2 regions of the Arthrobacter sp. zg-Y1143 genome follow, and region 2 is predicted to be linked to the other one. Evidence: riboswitches for the same ligand, from Rfam matches in the RefSeq annotation. Region 2 holds a riboswitch; the other holds the start of a gene.
The links. Region 2 has a riboswitch for S-adenosylmethionine ahead of QNN98_RS00705 (cobalamin-independent methionine synthase II family protein). Riboswitches for the same ligand answer to the same signal wherever they lie in the genome.
Positions count from the first base shown of each region.

Region 1: it holds a riboswitch for S-adenosylmethionine, as region 2 does, so the genes downstream of both, QNN98_RS03980 (hypothetical protein) here and QNN98_RS00705 (cobalamin-independent methionine synthase II family protein) in region 2, are expected to answer to the same signal.

Region 1 is NZ_JASKLW010000003.1:83,440-90,860, forward strand. It holds gene QNN98_RS03960 (histidine phosphatase family protein) at 1-595, shown strand, start outside; gene QNN98_RS03965 (NAD(P)H-hydrate dehydratase) at 570-1,457, shown strand; gene QNN98_RS03970 (CPBP family intramembrane glutamic endopeptidase) at 1,504-2,262, shown strand; gene QNN98_RS03975 (VOC family protein) at 2,373-2,807, opposite strand; gene QNN98_RS03980 (hypothetical protein) at 2,873-3,307, opposite strand; SAM riboswitch class IV at 3,323-3,455, opposite strand; gene QNN98_RS03985 (CU044_5270 family protein) at 3,971-5,086, opposite strand; gene QNN98_RS03990 (RNA polymerase sigma factor) at 5,083-5,610, opposite strand; gene QNN98_RS03995 (LLM class flavin-dependent oxidoreductase) at 5,843-6,862, opposite strand; gene QNN98_RS04000 (RBBP9/YdeN family alpha/beta hydrolase) at 6,957-7,421, shown strand, end outside.
Region 2 is NZ_JASKLW010000001.1:123,789-131,209, forward strand. It holds gene QNN98_RS00690 (amidase) at 1-293, shown strand, start outside; gene QNN98_RS00695 (MsnO8 family LLM class oxidoreductase) at 321-1,301, opposite strand; gene QNN98_RS00700 (peptide MFS transporter) at 1,596-2,999, shown strand; SAM riboswitch class IV at 3,122-3,247, shown strand; gene QNN98_RS00705 (cobalamin-independent methionine synthase II family protein) at 3,267-4,472, shown strand; gene QNN98_RS00710 (hypothetical protein) at 4,504-4,854, opposite strand; gene pgm (phosphoglucomutase (alpha-D-glucose-1,6-bisphosphate-dependent)) at 4,974-6,605, shown strand; gene QNN98_RS00720 (aldehyde dehydrogenase family protein) at 6,668-7,421, opposite strand, start outside.

The sequences.
Region 1 (7,421 bases), on a different contig from region 2:
GGCCGCGGCGCTGGGCCGCTGGTTCGCCGAGCTGCCTGCCGGGGACTTGCCGGATTCGGTGTGGTGCTCGCCGTACCTGCGCGCACAGCAGACCGCAGAACTGGCCGGACTGCCTGGACTCGCCGGGCCGATGCGCCTCGACGAACGCCTCCGCGACCGTGAACTGGGCGTGTTGGACCTGCTGACCAGCGCCGGCGTCGCCGCCCGCTACCCGGAGGAAGCCGAGCGCCGGGCCTGGCTGGGGAAATTCGTGTACCGGCCGCCGGGCGGGGAGTCCTGGGCCGACGTCGCCCTGCGGTTGCGTTCCGTCTTCCGCGACCTCGACGACGAGGAGGACGGCAAGCGGGTGGCAGTGGTCTGCCACGACGCAGTGATTATGCTGATCCGCTACATCTGCGAACGGCTGAGCGAGCAGGAACTGCTGGATCTCGCTGCGGCCAACAGCGTTCGCAACGGCTCGGTCACCCGCCTGGTGCGGCCGTCCGGAACCGGACCGTGGAAAGCGCACACCTTCAACAGTGTGCTCCACCTGCAGGACAGCGGAGCACCCGTCACCGAACACTCTGGAGATGAGCATGACGTCCACCCCCGCTAAACTCGTTACCCCCGCACTGCTGCGCGACTGGCAGCTCTCCACCGACACTGCCGGGAAGGAGGAGCGCGGCACCGTAGTGGTAATCGGCGGCGAACGCCGCACCCCCGGAGCCGTGATGCTGACCGGCCTTGCGGGCCTGCGCGTGGGCGCCGGCCGGCTGACCATGGGCGTGGCGGACTCCGTTGCCGTGGCCGTAGCCGTTGCCATTCCCGAATCCGGCGTGGTGGGACTCGCGGAAGCCGACGGCGGCATAGACGGCGGTGCTGCCGGCGGACTTCTCGCTGCGGACCTGGAGTCTGCAGCTGCGGTGGTGATTGGCCCGGGAATGGCCGACGCCGAACAGACTGCGGCCCTGCTGCAGTCCGTGGTGCCGCTGTTGGGGGAGAAGACCCAGGTGGTGCTGGATGCCTACGCGCTGGGTGTGCTGCCCGGCCAGCCGAAGCTCGCGGAGGCACTGGCCGGACGGCTGGTCCTGACCCCTAACCGCACCGAGATCCTGCACCTGCTGGGGGATGAAGACGCGGACGAGGAGTCCCTTGACCTGGCCGAAGCCTCGGCCGAGGTGGCCAGCAAGTATTCGGCCGTAGTCACCGCACAGAACCTCGTCACGGCACCGGACGGCTCCAGCTGGGAAGTGCCCGCCGGGAATCCCGGCCTGGGTACGTCCGGTTCCGGTGATGTCCTGGCCGGTGCGGTGGGCGGTTTCCTGGCCCGCGGTGCCACGCCGGAGCAGGCCGCATGCTGGGGCACCTACCTGCACGCCGTGTCGGGGGACCGGCTCTCGGCGTCGCGCGGCCCGCTCAGTTTCCTGGCGCGCGAGCTGCTGGAGGCCATGCCCCCGGTGATCGCGGAGCTGAACTAGGGGGAGCAGGCTGCCCGGTGCCGCTTCGGGCTCCTATCCTTAACTGATGACAGCTAACGAATACCGGGCCCCGTCCGGCCGCCCGCCGGCGCAAATCCCCTGGCTGGCGTACCGCTTCACCCGCAGTGATGCCGTGGCGGCGGGCTACTACGTCCTGTTCCTGCTGTTGCTCAGCTTTGTGCCGATCGACATTCCGGGCCTGTCCGCGCTGATCCCGGATCCGCTGGTGGCCGCATATGTGATCAACCTGGCCTTCTACGCGGTGGGCGGCGTCCTGGCCCTCATCGCAGCCCGGGCCTATGTGGCACGGGAAGCAAGGATCCTCGCTACCCGGCCGGTCCTTTCAGCGGCGCTGATTCCGATCGGCGTGATCCTGACCATCATCGCTTCCATGGTGGGCCTGATCATCACCGGCGAGGCGGAGACCGCCGTGAACCAGGAGGCCGTGCAGGGCCTGGTTACGCAGATGTCGCCCTGGCTTGTGGTGCCCCTGGTGGTGGTGCTGGCGCCCTTCGTGGAGGAGTACATTTTCCGCCACCTGCTGATCGGCAAGCTCAGCCGCTACTGGAACACCTGGGCTTGCTGCATCCTGTCGGTCCTGCTGTTCGCCTCCATCCACATTGTGGGCAAGGAGTCGCTGTCCCTGCCGGTACTCATGCCCTATCTGGCCACCGGCGCCGTGCTGGTGGGCATGTACGTCTGGGCCGGGAACAACTTCATGCTGTCCTACGGGGTGCATGCCGCGAAGAACCTGCTTAGCGTGGTGATCATCTACGCCGTGCCGCCGGAGCTGCTGCAGCAGTAGGGTCTCACGGCTGTTTTAGAGGATCCGCGGACGCCCTCTGCACAGCTGATGCGGGTATTGGCCCTTCCACGCCGCATCAGCTGTACAGAAGCTGGAAGAGCAGGTGCGCGTCAGCTGATGCAGAACTCGTTGCCCTCGGGATCGGCCATCGTGTACCAGGAGTGCGGGCCCTGACTGGCCTCGTACAGGAAGGATGCACCTCGACCTTCCAATGCGGCCCGGGCTTCGTCCTTGTCCCTGCCCTCCAGCCGCACATCCAGGTGGATTCGATCCTTGACGGTCTTGGGCTCGGGGACGGGCTGGAACAGGATGCGCAGCCGGTCCTCCTGTCCCACCTGATCGGCAGGGCAGATAGCTGCGCCGTCACGCCAGACCCGGACACCGTTGTGCTCAATCACGTCCTCGGGTTTTGCGAAGCCCTGGTCCAGCAAGGACGAGATGAAGCCCTGGTCCGTGGGCTCCAACGTCCAGCCCAAGGTTTCCGCCCACCAATCGGCCTGAGCGTGGGCATCGGTGCAGTCTACGCAGATCTGTATGTTCGTCATGGCCCAGAGCCTAGGAGGGCAGCGCCACCGTCGGCACTGAATTGCGGCCAGCTACCGTCCGCAAGCTAGGAGCCGGGCTTCTCGAGCCGCTCACTTTCGGGTGCCCGGACCGGAGAGCCGTTGCACGGCAGCACCCGCTCCGGCCGGGCCAAGTAGAAAAAAGAGCTCCGGGCTTCGGAGCCAAACCCGCCGGGCACCATCAGCGTGGAATACCGCTGGCACCACTGGGGCGTGTCGACGGCGGCTTCCAATGCGGTTGCGACCGCACCGACATTGTGGAACCACATCAACTGCTGCTGGCCGTCGATAACCAGGTAGATGAGGTCCAGCTGCGGATCCGCGGTGACGTCGACGTCGGCCCAGTGCTCCCAGCCCTGAAGCCGGCGGCCGTGGATCCAATGGATGTTGTGGCCCGGAGCGAAACCGGTGCAGTTGCTCGGGGAGGAACTGCTGAAGTCGGGGTTGTTGAAGCCGGAGTTGCTGACACTGGAAATGCTCACAGTGGGTTCCTTTTCAGGTTGTCCTTGCCTGCAGCGGATGAAGCAGGCCGCTTCGTCATCCGAACCACCCGCCGAACAGTGGGGTTGGTGTGGGGCCAGTCGGAGCTTTTATGCCCGGCGAACCGGGCGAAGGCCACATCTCGTGAAGCTGAAAACTACTGTAGCGGAGGGCGCCGACATTTCGACAGGGGCTCTTGTTCTCGGGTCCCGGGCCGGGCGCCGGGGGGGGGCCGGGCGGGGCGCCGGGCGGGCCGGAACGGCGGCAACGAAAACTTCCGCTCGCAGAGCTCGCGAAAGTTATTAAAGCCGCCTAACCCGGCCCGTCCGGTGCCCTGGTGCCGCACCGCGCCTGACTCGGCCCGTCCGGTGCCCTGGTGCCGCACCGCGCCTGACTCGGCCCGTCCGGTGCCCTGGTGCCGCACCGCGCCTGACTCGGCCCGTCCGGTGGCCTGGTGCCGCACCGCCCTACCCGGCCCGTCCGGTGCCCTGGTGCCGCACCGCCCGACCCGGCCCGGCCGGCCTTGGTGCCGCACCGCCTGACCCGGCCTGTTCGGTGCCCTGGTGCCGCACCGCCCTACCCGGCCCGGCCGGCCCTGGTGCCGCACCGCCCGACCCGGCCCGCGGCCCGGTGCGCCGCCCCGAAAGGCGGCGGAAAGGAGAGCCCTACGGGGCGGAATCCACCACGGAGGTTCTAATCGAAGTCCATGCCTGAACGGTGCCGGCAGGAGCGTTGGGGAAGTCCTGCAGCAGTACGTCCTGTTCGCCGATGACGAGTCCCGAGTCAGGATCGATGATGATGTCGGTCCGCGACGTTCCTCCTGGGTGGGGGATTCCGATGGCGATGCCTGTCCTACCGTCCACTGTTGCCTGCTTGTCGCTTATGACCACGCCGGGGATCAGTGCAGCGGCCCGATACATGGTTGCGCGCAGGTCGGCGGGGACGGCCCCGGTGCGCAAACCGTCAGCGATGGTTACAAAGGCCTCGGTTTCCGGCGTTTTGCCGGCTCCCTCGGTGCGCTCGTAAATGAGGTCCAGCAGTTCCCGGGGATCCCGGGGCAGGCTTCCGGCTTCGTCGAGGGAGGTGCCGATGATGACCATCGGCGCCTGCCCGTAGAAAGCTCCGCCCGGGCCGCGCTGGATTCCGACCGTCGGGTTCGGCACCCCGCCCTTCGGCGGCAGCTGGGCGATCTCGGCGGCCGCCTTCTTGGCGGCGTCGGACGAGGACTCGAGGGGAATCCGCTCTCCGCGGTCCCAGACCCATTCACCGTTCCTGTCTGCCGGTATGTAGAGCTGATCGCTGACGGTTTCCTGCCAGGAAAGGTCGCTGCCGTCGGCCATCTGCTTGCCGCCCCAGGTCAGCTCGGTTGTGTCGATCTTCAGGTACTGGCCGGGCCCCACCAAGGGATCAGAGGTGCGGATAGTGGCGTCAGCCGCGGCGTTCAGGACTTCTGCTGCCTCAGCGGTGGCGCCGGGACTGCCGGGCCGGACGACGTCGGCCACCACTATGCCTCCCACCAGCAGAGCTGCAGCGGCGGATGCAAGCAAGAGACGGCGTCGGGCGCGGGGCGCCGTGGTCCTCGGGCCTCCGGCGCGGCGGGCGTTTAGCGGAGGAACAGCGTGCAGGCGGGAGGGCGAGGTGCTTTGTGCCGCCTGCGGGGCGTCCATCACGGCCAGCGACCTGGCGCGGCTGCCGGCCAGCTCCGTCTCGTGAACCCAACGTGCGGGGTCAGCGGATGCAAGTGCGCGGTCAAGGCCGCCGGGCTTATTGGTATGGCTCATCGTTTCGCTCCCTCTGAAAGTGATTCCGTGTCCAGCAGGCGGCCGAGCGCCTTGCGTGCCCGGTGCAGGCGCATCCTGACGGCGGTGGCACTGGTGTCGAGCAGGTCCGAGACTTCGCTGGAACTGAAACCGTCCCAGTACGTCAGGAGGAGGACCTCCCGGTCATCGGGCCCGAGCCGGGCGAGCGCTTCGTGGATACGGGAGTCGTCGTCGTTCCGCTCGTGGTCGCGTTCAAGCTGGAGGGCTCCGAGGAGGTTCACGGACCGGGAGGCGGACCGGTCATGGTTGCGGAGGACGTTTTTCGCGATCCCGAACAGCACCATGACCGAAAGGCTTTCCTCTTGCCCGGTCTTTTCCCAGGCGATCCGGAAGACCTCGGCACACAGATCCTCGGCGGTGGCGGCGTTTTCGGTTCGACGCCGGAAGTAGCGGTAGATGCGGTCATGTCCGGCGGCGTGGGCGGCCAGGAAACACTTCTCCCTGTCCACGTCCCGTTGTTCCTTCCGGAAGCTTTGTACACTCATGCCCTGTTAATGTCCGGCAGCCTCCAAAGTGTAACTGCGCGCGCCGAAAGCCCCGGCCGCGTACCAAAGGGAAGCCGCATCGAGCGCAGTAGGTACCGGACACAACGAAGGGGCCTGGCGGAGGCGGCTTTAATATTCCCCGCGAGCTCTGCGAGCGGGGAATTTCGTTGCCGCCGGAGCCAGGCCCCGTAGGTGCCAGGGCCAGTGTCGGAGTGACGCAGGCGCGGGAAACTTACCGCCAGCCGGCCCCCGGCGCCACCAGCTTCACGACGCTTTCCAGCAGCTGCGCGTTGTAGTCCACGCCCAGCTGGTTCGGTACGGTAATCAGCACGGTATCGGCTTCCTGCACGGCGGCGTCGGCGGCCAGTTCAGCAGCGATGACATCCGGTTCGCCGATGTAGCTCTTGCCGAACCGCGCCAAACCGCCGTCGAGATGGCCCACCTGGTCCCGTCCCTCGGCCTGCGCACGGAGCCCGAAATAATGCCGGTCCTCCCCGGTGACCAATGGGATGATGCTGCGGCTGACGGAGACCCGCGGGGTGCCCTGGTGGCCGGCGTCGGCCCAGGCCTGCCGGTACACGGCAATCTGCTCGGCCTGCAGCTGGTCGAACGGGACACCGGTGTCCTCGGTCAGCAGGGTGGAGCTCATCAGGTTCATGCCCTGCTCGCCCGTCCACTTGGCTGTGGCCCGGGTGCCGGATCCCCACCAGATGCGCTCGGGCAGGCCGGGGGACAGCGGATCGATGGGCATGGCTCCGGTGCTGCCGGTCATGGCCGGATCCGCCTGGGCGACGCCGGCACCGGCAATCGCGGCCCGGAACACTTCGGTGTGCTGCCGGGCCATGTCGGCGTCGGTGGATTCCGGCCCCGGCACGTAACCGAAGGACTCATATCCGCGCAGGGCCGGCTCGGGGGATCCCCGGCTGATGCCCAGCTGCAGCCTGCCTCCGCTGATCAGGTCCGTGGCCGCGGCATCCTCGGCCATTGAAAGCGGATTCATATAGCGCATGTCGATCACGCCGGTGCCCAGCTCAATCCTGCTGGTCCGCGCGGCCATGGCTGCGAGCATCGGGAAGGGGGCGGAGAACTGCGGGGCGAAGTGGTGCACCCGCAGGTACGCGCCGTCGACGCCGATTTCCTCGGCTGCGACGGCCAGCTCCACCTGCTGCAGCAATGCGTCACGTGCGCTGGGGGTCCGTGAGCCGAGCGCATTCCGGTAATGTCCGAAGGACAGGAACCCTATTCGTTTCATATCAGCCTCAGCGCCGTAAGGTTCGGCCGTATTCCCGTCCTCCCCGGACTTCCGGGCCGGGCACGTGGAAACGCAGCGGAAGGAAGCAGGAACAGTGCACATCACCTTGGTCCCGGGCTATCAGGGCTCACCGCCGGAGCAGTGGCAGAGCCGGTGGGAAGCCGACCTGCCCGACGTCACCCGCATCGCGCCGTCGTCGTGGGACGAGCCGGAGCTGGAGGACTGGATGTCCGCGCTGGACAAAGCCGCCGGGGCACAGCACGGGAACACCGTGCTCGTGGCGCACAGCCTGGGCTGCCTGGCCGCGGCGGAATGGCTGCTGCGCAACCCCGTCGGCGCCCGCGGGGTCTTCCTGGTCAGCCCGCCGGATCCCGTAGCCGCCTCCTTCCCGCAGCCGGCCGGGACGTTCCGGAACCCGCGCTTGCAGGAACTGCCTGTTCCGGGCCTGCTGATCGCCAGTGAGAGCGACCCGTACTGCGCGCTGCCGGCGGCAGAGGTCATTGCAGCGGCCTGGAAACTGCCATTCATCAATGCCGGCGAGCTGGCGCACATCAACGAA
Region 2 (7,421 bases):
CCTTCGAAACCGACACCATCCGGCAGTTCGGTGCCTATGACATGATCCTCACGCCGTCCCTGGGCATGACGCCGCGGCCCATCGGCTGGTACACGGACGGCGGCGGGGAGGAAGACTATGTACGGCAGTGCCTCTACTCGCCGTTCACGTCCATGGTTAATGTGTGCGGACTTCCCGCCATCTCCGTTCCCGTGTACAACACGGAGGCCGGACTGCCGATGGGTATCCAGCTCATCGGCCGTCCGGGGGCCGAAGCCGACCTGCTCGCCGTCGCCGCGCAGCTTGGCTACTGACCCCGGTTCCCCATCCAGGCGGGGCCGCTAATCCGTGAACAGGCCGGCGAGCAGCCGGTCGGACTCCCGTTGGCCCGCGAGGTCGTAGGCTCCCCCGGTGGCCAGGAGTTCATCGGCACCGGTTGCGGCCACGAGCCCGCCCAGCCTCTCGCGGACCTGGTCCGGGGTGCCGTGGATGGAATTGGCCAGTGATTCCCGGATAAGTTCCTGCCGGCGTTCCGGGCCTTCCGCAGCGCTGCCGCTCCCGGCCAGGGCGGGGAACACACCCTTGGTACGTGAATCGGCCAGGGCCGCGGCCTCGGGGAGGAGCAGTTCAGCGGCGGCCCTTTCCGTGCCGGCAACCGCCACGTTCACCGCGGCCAGCACGTAGGGGCGCGGGAACCGGTCCGAGGGGCGGAAGGATGTCCGGTACCGTTCCAGCACCTGCCCGGGGTTGTTTCGGAACAGGCCCGGCCCGCCGAAGACCAGGCCCAGGCCCGCACGCGCAGCGATATCGGCACCGGCTCCGGTGGCCAGCACAAAAACCGGGGTTTGGCCGGAGTCCCGCGGCCGCGCCGTGATCGGTGCCGTGCCGTCGAGGTAGGCCAGCAGTTCCGCCAGGTCCGCTTCGAACCGTTCGGCCTCAGCCTTTCCTGCCTTTAGTGCCCGCCGCACCGCCTGCGTGAAACCCACCGAACGGCCCAGCCCCAGGTCAATGCGGTCCGGGTAGAGGGCGGACAGGGTGGCGGCCTGCTCGGCGACCAGCAGCGGCGGATGGTTGGGCAGCATGATGCCGCCGGAACCGATGCGGATGCTGCTGGTCCGGGCGGCAAGGGCGGCCATCAGCACCGCCGGTGCTGAACCGGCAATACCGGCCACGGCATGGTGTTCGGCCACCCAGAAGCGCCGGTACCCAAGCGCTTCAGCGGCTTCGGCACGCTCGAGGACTGCCTGCAGGGCATGGGCCTCGGAAAAGCCCAGCCGTGAGTTGGCGCGGTCAAGGATCGAGAGGGGGACGCGGGTGGGCATACCGGTGGCAACCCTGCACACTCCCCCGGAATTCCGGCTGCTTGTAGGCAGCGCCCGGGTTTGCGCAAAATCCGGGCGTAACGGGGGCCCTATTGCACGTAATCTCGCGGAAATCGACCTGCAAACGGGTGACCTTCAGCACATGGCCAAGGGAAACCTGCCCGGTTCGGGGCGGAATACGCCGGTTTTCCCGGCGCTTACCCCCGCGGGGAGTGGGACCATTAATCCGTGAGCCATACCCCCAGTAACCCAGGCGTCCAAGAAGCGCGTAAAACCTTCTTCGGCCATCCCCGGATGTTGGCCAATCTTTTCAGTGTCGAGTTGTGGGAACGCTTCTCGTTCTACGGCATGCAGGGCATCCTGCTGTACTACATGTACTACAGCGTCACCGAGGGCGGCCTTGGCATCGACAAAGCCATCGCCACCTCGCTGGTGGGCGCATACGGCGGTGGTGTGTACCTGTCCACCATCATTGGTGCGTGGCTTGCGGACCGGGTCCTCGGATCCGAACGCGTGCTCTTCTACTCCGCCGCGATTGTTGTGCTCGGCCACATTTCGCTGGCCGTGCTCCCGGGCGCAGTGGGACTGGCCGCCGGCCTGATCCTGATTGCCCTGGGTTCCGGCGGCGTCAAAGCCAACGCCACTTCGCTGGTGGGGACCCTGTACGACGAAAAGGATGAACGGCGCGACGCCGGTTTCTCCCTCTTCTACATGGGCATCAACCTCGGCGCCCTGGTCGGCCCCCTCCTCACCGGCCTGCTCCAGGTGAAGCTCGGCTTCCACTACGGCTTCGGCCTGGCTGCCATTGGCATGGCCATCGGCCTCGTCCAGTACGGCCTGACCCGCAAGTACCTGCCCGAGGCTGCCCACCAGGTGACCAACCCGCTGCCGCGCCGCAAGTACGCCACCATGGGCGGCGTTGCCGCCGGCGTTGTGGTCATCGTTGCCCTGGCCGTGGTCTTCGGCCTGCTCAAGGCGGAGAACCTCGCAGTGGTCATGGCGACCGTGGCCATCCTTGCCTCGGTCGCATACTTCGTGATCATCCTGCGCAGCCCGAAGGTGGGCGCCGTCGAACGCCGCCGCGTGTACTCCTTCATGCCGCTGTTCATCGCCAGCGCCGCTTTCTGGGCCCTGTTCCAGCAGCAGTTCACCGTGGTGGCGCTGTACGCGGACACCTCGCTGGACCGGTCCATCTTCGGCTTCACCATGCCGGCGGCCTGGGTGCAGTCCATCAACCCGATCTTCATCATCATCTTCGCGGCCGTCTTCGCCGCGGTCTGGACCAAGCTGGGCGACCGGCAGCCGTCCTCGCCGCTGAAGTTCTCCCTGGGACTTGCCGTAATGGGCCTGGCCTTCCTGGCCTTCATCCCGTTCTCGGGCGGCGGCCCCAACAGCACCCCGCTGCTGGCGATCGTCGGCATCCTGCTGCTGTTCACCTTCGCGGAGCTGTTTATCTCCCCGATCGGCCTGTCCGTGGCAACCAAGCTGGCGCCGGAAATTTTCCGGACCCAGATGGTGGCGCTGTTCTTCCTTTCGGTCTCACTGGGCACCACGCTGGCCGGCTGGCTGGCACAGTTCTACGACCCCGAAACCGAGGTCAGCTACTTCCTGTTCAGCGGCGGAACCGCCATTGTCCTGGGCATCGCCCTGGCAGCGGCGACCCCGGCCATCAAGAAGCTGATGAGCGGCGTGCGCTAACCGGCACAACAGTTTCAGTTCCACCAGGACGGCGGCACCGGGCAACCCCGGGGCCGCCGTTCTTTTTGCCTGCCGTCACATGCTTGGCCTGCGCCCGGCGTCGTGGTTAGGATGGGCACCAGCTTCAGGAGACACGGCCGCCAAGCTCCGACTTGGCCGTGCACCAACCCCATGCTTCGCGGGTGGTTCGGATGACGAAGCGGCCTGCACCGCCTTTTCCAGGCATCCGGTGCAGGCAAGAGCACGTGAATCCCAAGGATTATTTCCATGCGCAAAAGCACCGACCGTATCCTGGCCACCCATGCCGGTTCCCTGCCCCGCACCCCCGAACTCCTCGCGGCCAACGCAGCCCGGGACGCGGAACCCTCCGACACCGGGGGCTATGCCGAACTGCTCAGCGACGCCGTCGCCGACCTGGTGCTGCGCCAGCAGCGGGCCGGCATCGACATCCCCAACGACGGCGAGTACGGGCACGCGATGTCCGCGGAGGTGGACTACGGGGCCTGGTGGTCCTATTCCTTTGCCCGGCTCAGCGGCCTGACCGTGGCGGAGACCGGCATCTGGGAGATGGAGCCCGTCCGTTCCGAGCCGGGAAAACCGGTACTCACCAGCTTCGGTGACCGCCGCGACCGCGGGCGCTTCCGCGAGGCCTACACCGACCCGTCGTCGGGCATCACCACCGGCGCCCAGAAGGTCTTCCCGAAGGTCACCGGCAAGGTGGAATACACCGGGTACGACGCCGTTGCCGGCGACATCCGAAACCTCAAGTCAGGGCTTGCGGCAGCGGGGCTGGAGGAAGGTTTCCTCGCCTCGCTTTCCCCCGGTTCCTGTTCACGCATCGCCAACGAGTACTACGCCACCGAGGAGGAGTTCATCTACGCCTGCGCGGACGCGATGCGGGAGGAATACAAGGCGATTATCGACGCCGGCCTGATTGTGCAGATCGACGATCCCTCCATTGCGGAGAACTGGGACCAGATCAATCCCGAGCCGTCCGTCGAGGACTACCTGCGCTTCACCGAAATCCGGGTTGAGGCCCTGAATTACGCACTGCGCGGCCTTCCCGAGGAGCAGATCCGCTTCCACCTGTGCTGGGGCTCCTGGCACGGACCGCACACAACGGACATCGAGTTCCGGCACCTGGCGGACACCCTGCTGAAGATCAACGCCGGCGGTTACAGCTTCGAAGCCGGCAACGTACGGCACGAGCACGAATGGCGGGTCTGGGAAGACACCAAGCTGCCGGGCGGCAAGGTGATCATTCCCGGCGTCGTCTCCCATGCCACGAACGTAGTGGAGCATCCGGAGTTGGTGGCGGACCGGATTGAGCGCTTCGCCCGGCTGGTCGGCCGCGAAAACGTGATTGCGTCTACGGACTGCGGGCTGGGCGGCCGCGTGCACCCGCAGATCGCGGCGGCCAAGCTCGAAGCCCTCGGCGAAGGTGCGCGGCTGGCCAGCAGCCGTCTATGGTGACCCGACAAGCACAACGACAAGTGAGGGCTTCCTAGCTGTCCAGCCCGGCGGCGGCCAGCGCCAGCATTCCGCTGGCCGCCGCCAGCAGGCCCAGGCCGCCCAGGGCGTTAAAGGCGCGGCCGCCGTCTTGGCGCAGGCCCCGGCTAAACAGGACCGCTGCGCTCAGCCAAGCCGCCAGGAACACCAGGACCGGCAGGACACCGGCGGCGAATCCGGCGGCCTGCTCGGCCCAGGCCGGGAGTTCGAACTGCCGGCGCTGGCTCCAAAAAAACCAGAAAACCGGGGCGGCGCATACGTAGATGATGTTCAGGACCGCCATGGCTGCCCGGGTGCCGCGGCGCATTCCGGGCTGAAGCTGCGCCGGTACCGCACTGGCCGCCATGGTGTGCCCCTCTCCGCCGCGCCCTCGCGGCTGTCCGATCGAGCATACGGCCGGACGGGCAGCTTTACACGTAGGCGGGCGTCTGCCGCACCTGCCGTTTCTTTGGCATGCTTAGGGGTATGTCTAATCGTGCAGGAAAACCCGCTGAACCATCCGACCTTGTAGATCTCACCGCGCTGTTGGACGCCTATTACGACGTCGCACCGGATCCTTCGAACGTGGCGCAGCGCGTTGCGTTCGGTACTTCCGGGCACCGGGGATCATCGCTGAACGGCGCCTTCAACGAGCAGCATATTGCCGCCATCACGCAGGCGATCGTTGAGTACCGCCGTTCTGCGGGCATCACCGGACCCCTGTTCATGGGCAAAGATACCCATGCCCTGTCCGAACCGGCGCAGAACACCGCATTGGAGGTCCTGGCGGCCAACGGCGTGAACGTGCTCATTGATGCACGGAACGGCTTCACCCCCACCCCGGCCGTCAGCCACGCCATCCTGAAGTACAACGCCTCACGGACGGACCAGTCCGACGGCATTGTGGTGACGCCCTCGCACAATCCCCCCGCTGACGGCGGCTTCAAGTACAACCCGCCCACGGGCGGGCCGGCCGGTTCGGACATCACCAACTGGATTGCCGACCGCGCCAACGAACTGCTGGAAGCCGGCCTGAACGGAGTGAAGCGCATTCCGCTGGGCGAAGCACGCCTGGCCGATTCCGTGGGCACGTACGACTTCCTGCAGAACTACGTCGAAGACCTCCCCTCGGTGCTGAACCTGGATGCGATCCGCAGCGCCGGCCTGCACATCGGCGCCGATCCGCTGGGCGGTGCTTCTGTGGACTACTGGGGCGCCATTGCGGAGCAGCACCAGCTGAACCTGACCGTAGTGAACCCCAACGTGGATCCGCAGTGGGCATTCATGACCCTGGACTGGGACGAGAAGATCCGCATGGACTGCTCCTCCCCGTACGCCATGGCCTCCCTGATTGCCCGCGCCGACGAATACGACATAGCCACGGGCAACGACGCCGACGCCGACCGGCACGGCATTGTCACCCCCGACGGCGGGCTGATGAACCCGAACCACTACCTGGCCACGGCCATCGACTACCTCTACCGCAACCGCTCAGGCTGGAGCGCAGACGCCATGGTGGGCAAGACCCTGGTGTCCTCCTCCATGATCGACCGCGTGACGGCGGACCTGGGCCGGGTGCTGATGGAGGTTCCCGTGGGCTTCAAGTGGTTTGTCCCGGGCCTGCTCTCCGGCGAGACCGCTTTCGGCGGCGAGGAATCCGCCGGCGCTTCCTTCCTGCGCCTGGATGCCAGCCCGTGGAGCACCGACAAGGACGGTCTCCTGCTGGCCCTGCTCGCCTCGGAAATGACCGCAGTGACCGGCAAGACCCCGTCCCAGCGGTACCGCGAACTGACCAACAGGTTCGGCGACCCGGAGTATGCCCGCGTGGATGCCCCGGCCACCCGGGAGCAGAAGGCGGCGCTGGCCAAGCTCTCGCCGTCGGACGTCACGGCCACCACCCTGGCCGGCGAGGAAATCACTGCCCGCCTGACTGAAGCTCCCGGCAACGGCGCACCCATTGGCGGACTGAAAGTGACCACGGAAAACGCCTGGTTCGCCGCACGCCCCTCCGGCACGGAGGACGTATACAAAATCTATGCCGAGTCCTTCAAGGGCTTGGAGCACCTGCACCAGGTGCAGGCTGAAGCCAAGGCCATTGTGGACGGCGTCATCTCCTAGCGATACCGCGTTAACGGCAAAAGGGCGGACCAGGAGGTCCGCCCTTTTGCCGTTAACGGGCGCTAGAGCAGCCGGCGCAGGATCTGTTTCTTCACTCCGTTGTACGGCGGGTACGCGAACCGGAGCGTATCCAGCAGGGTGCCCTTGCTGAAGACCGGGCGCAGCTGGCTGAACGTATCGAAGGAGTACTTGCCGTGGTACGCGCCGGTTCCGCTGGCCCCGGCACCGCCGAACGGCAGCCCCGGCACGGCCAGCTGCACGGTGCTGGCGTTGTGGTTGATGCTGCCTGCCCGTACGCCGGCCTCGAACGCCTGCCGCGCAGCTGCCGAATTGGTGTACAGGTAGGCGGAGAGCGGAACCGGGCGGGCGTTGATGAACTCCATCGCCTCGTCCAGGTCCTTCACGGTCAGCACGGGCAGGATGGGTCCGAAAATCTCTTCCTGCATCACCGGCGACTGCGGATCCACGTCCGTAAGGATGGTCGGTTCAAGATACAGGCCGGCACGGTCGCTGCGGCCGCCGGCCAGGATTGTCCCGCTGTCCAGCAGCCCCACCAGCCGCTCCCAGTGCTGTTCATTCACGATCCGGCCGAAGTCCCTGCTCTTGGCCGGGTCCTTCCCGAACAGTTCCGCCACGGCCTTGACGAGGTGTTTGCGCAGTGCGGGCGCGGCTTCCTCGGTGACCAGCACGTAGTCCGGCGCCACGCAGGTCTGTCCGGCGTTGAGCAGCTTGCCGAACACCAGACGCCGGGCGACGCCGGCCCAGTTGCCGTCCAGCACCACGGCTGGGGATTTGCCGCCCAGCTCCAGGGTGACC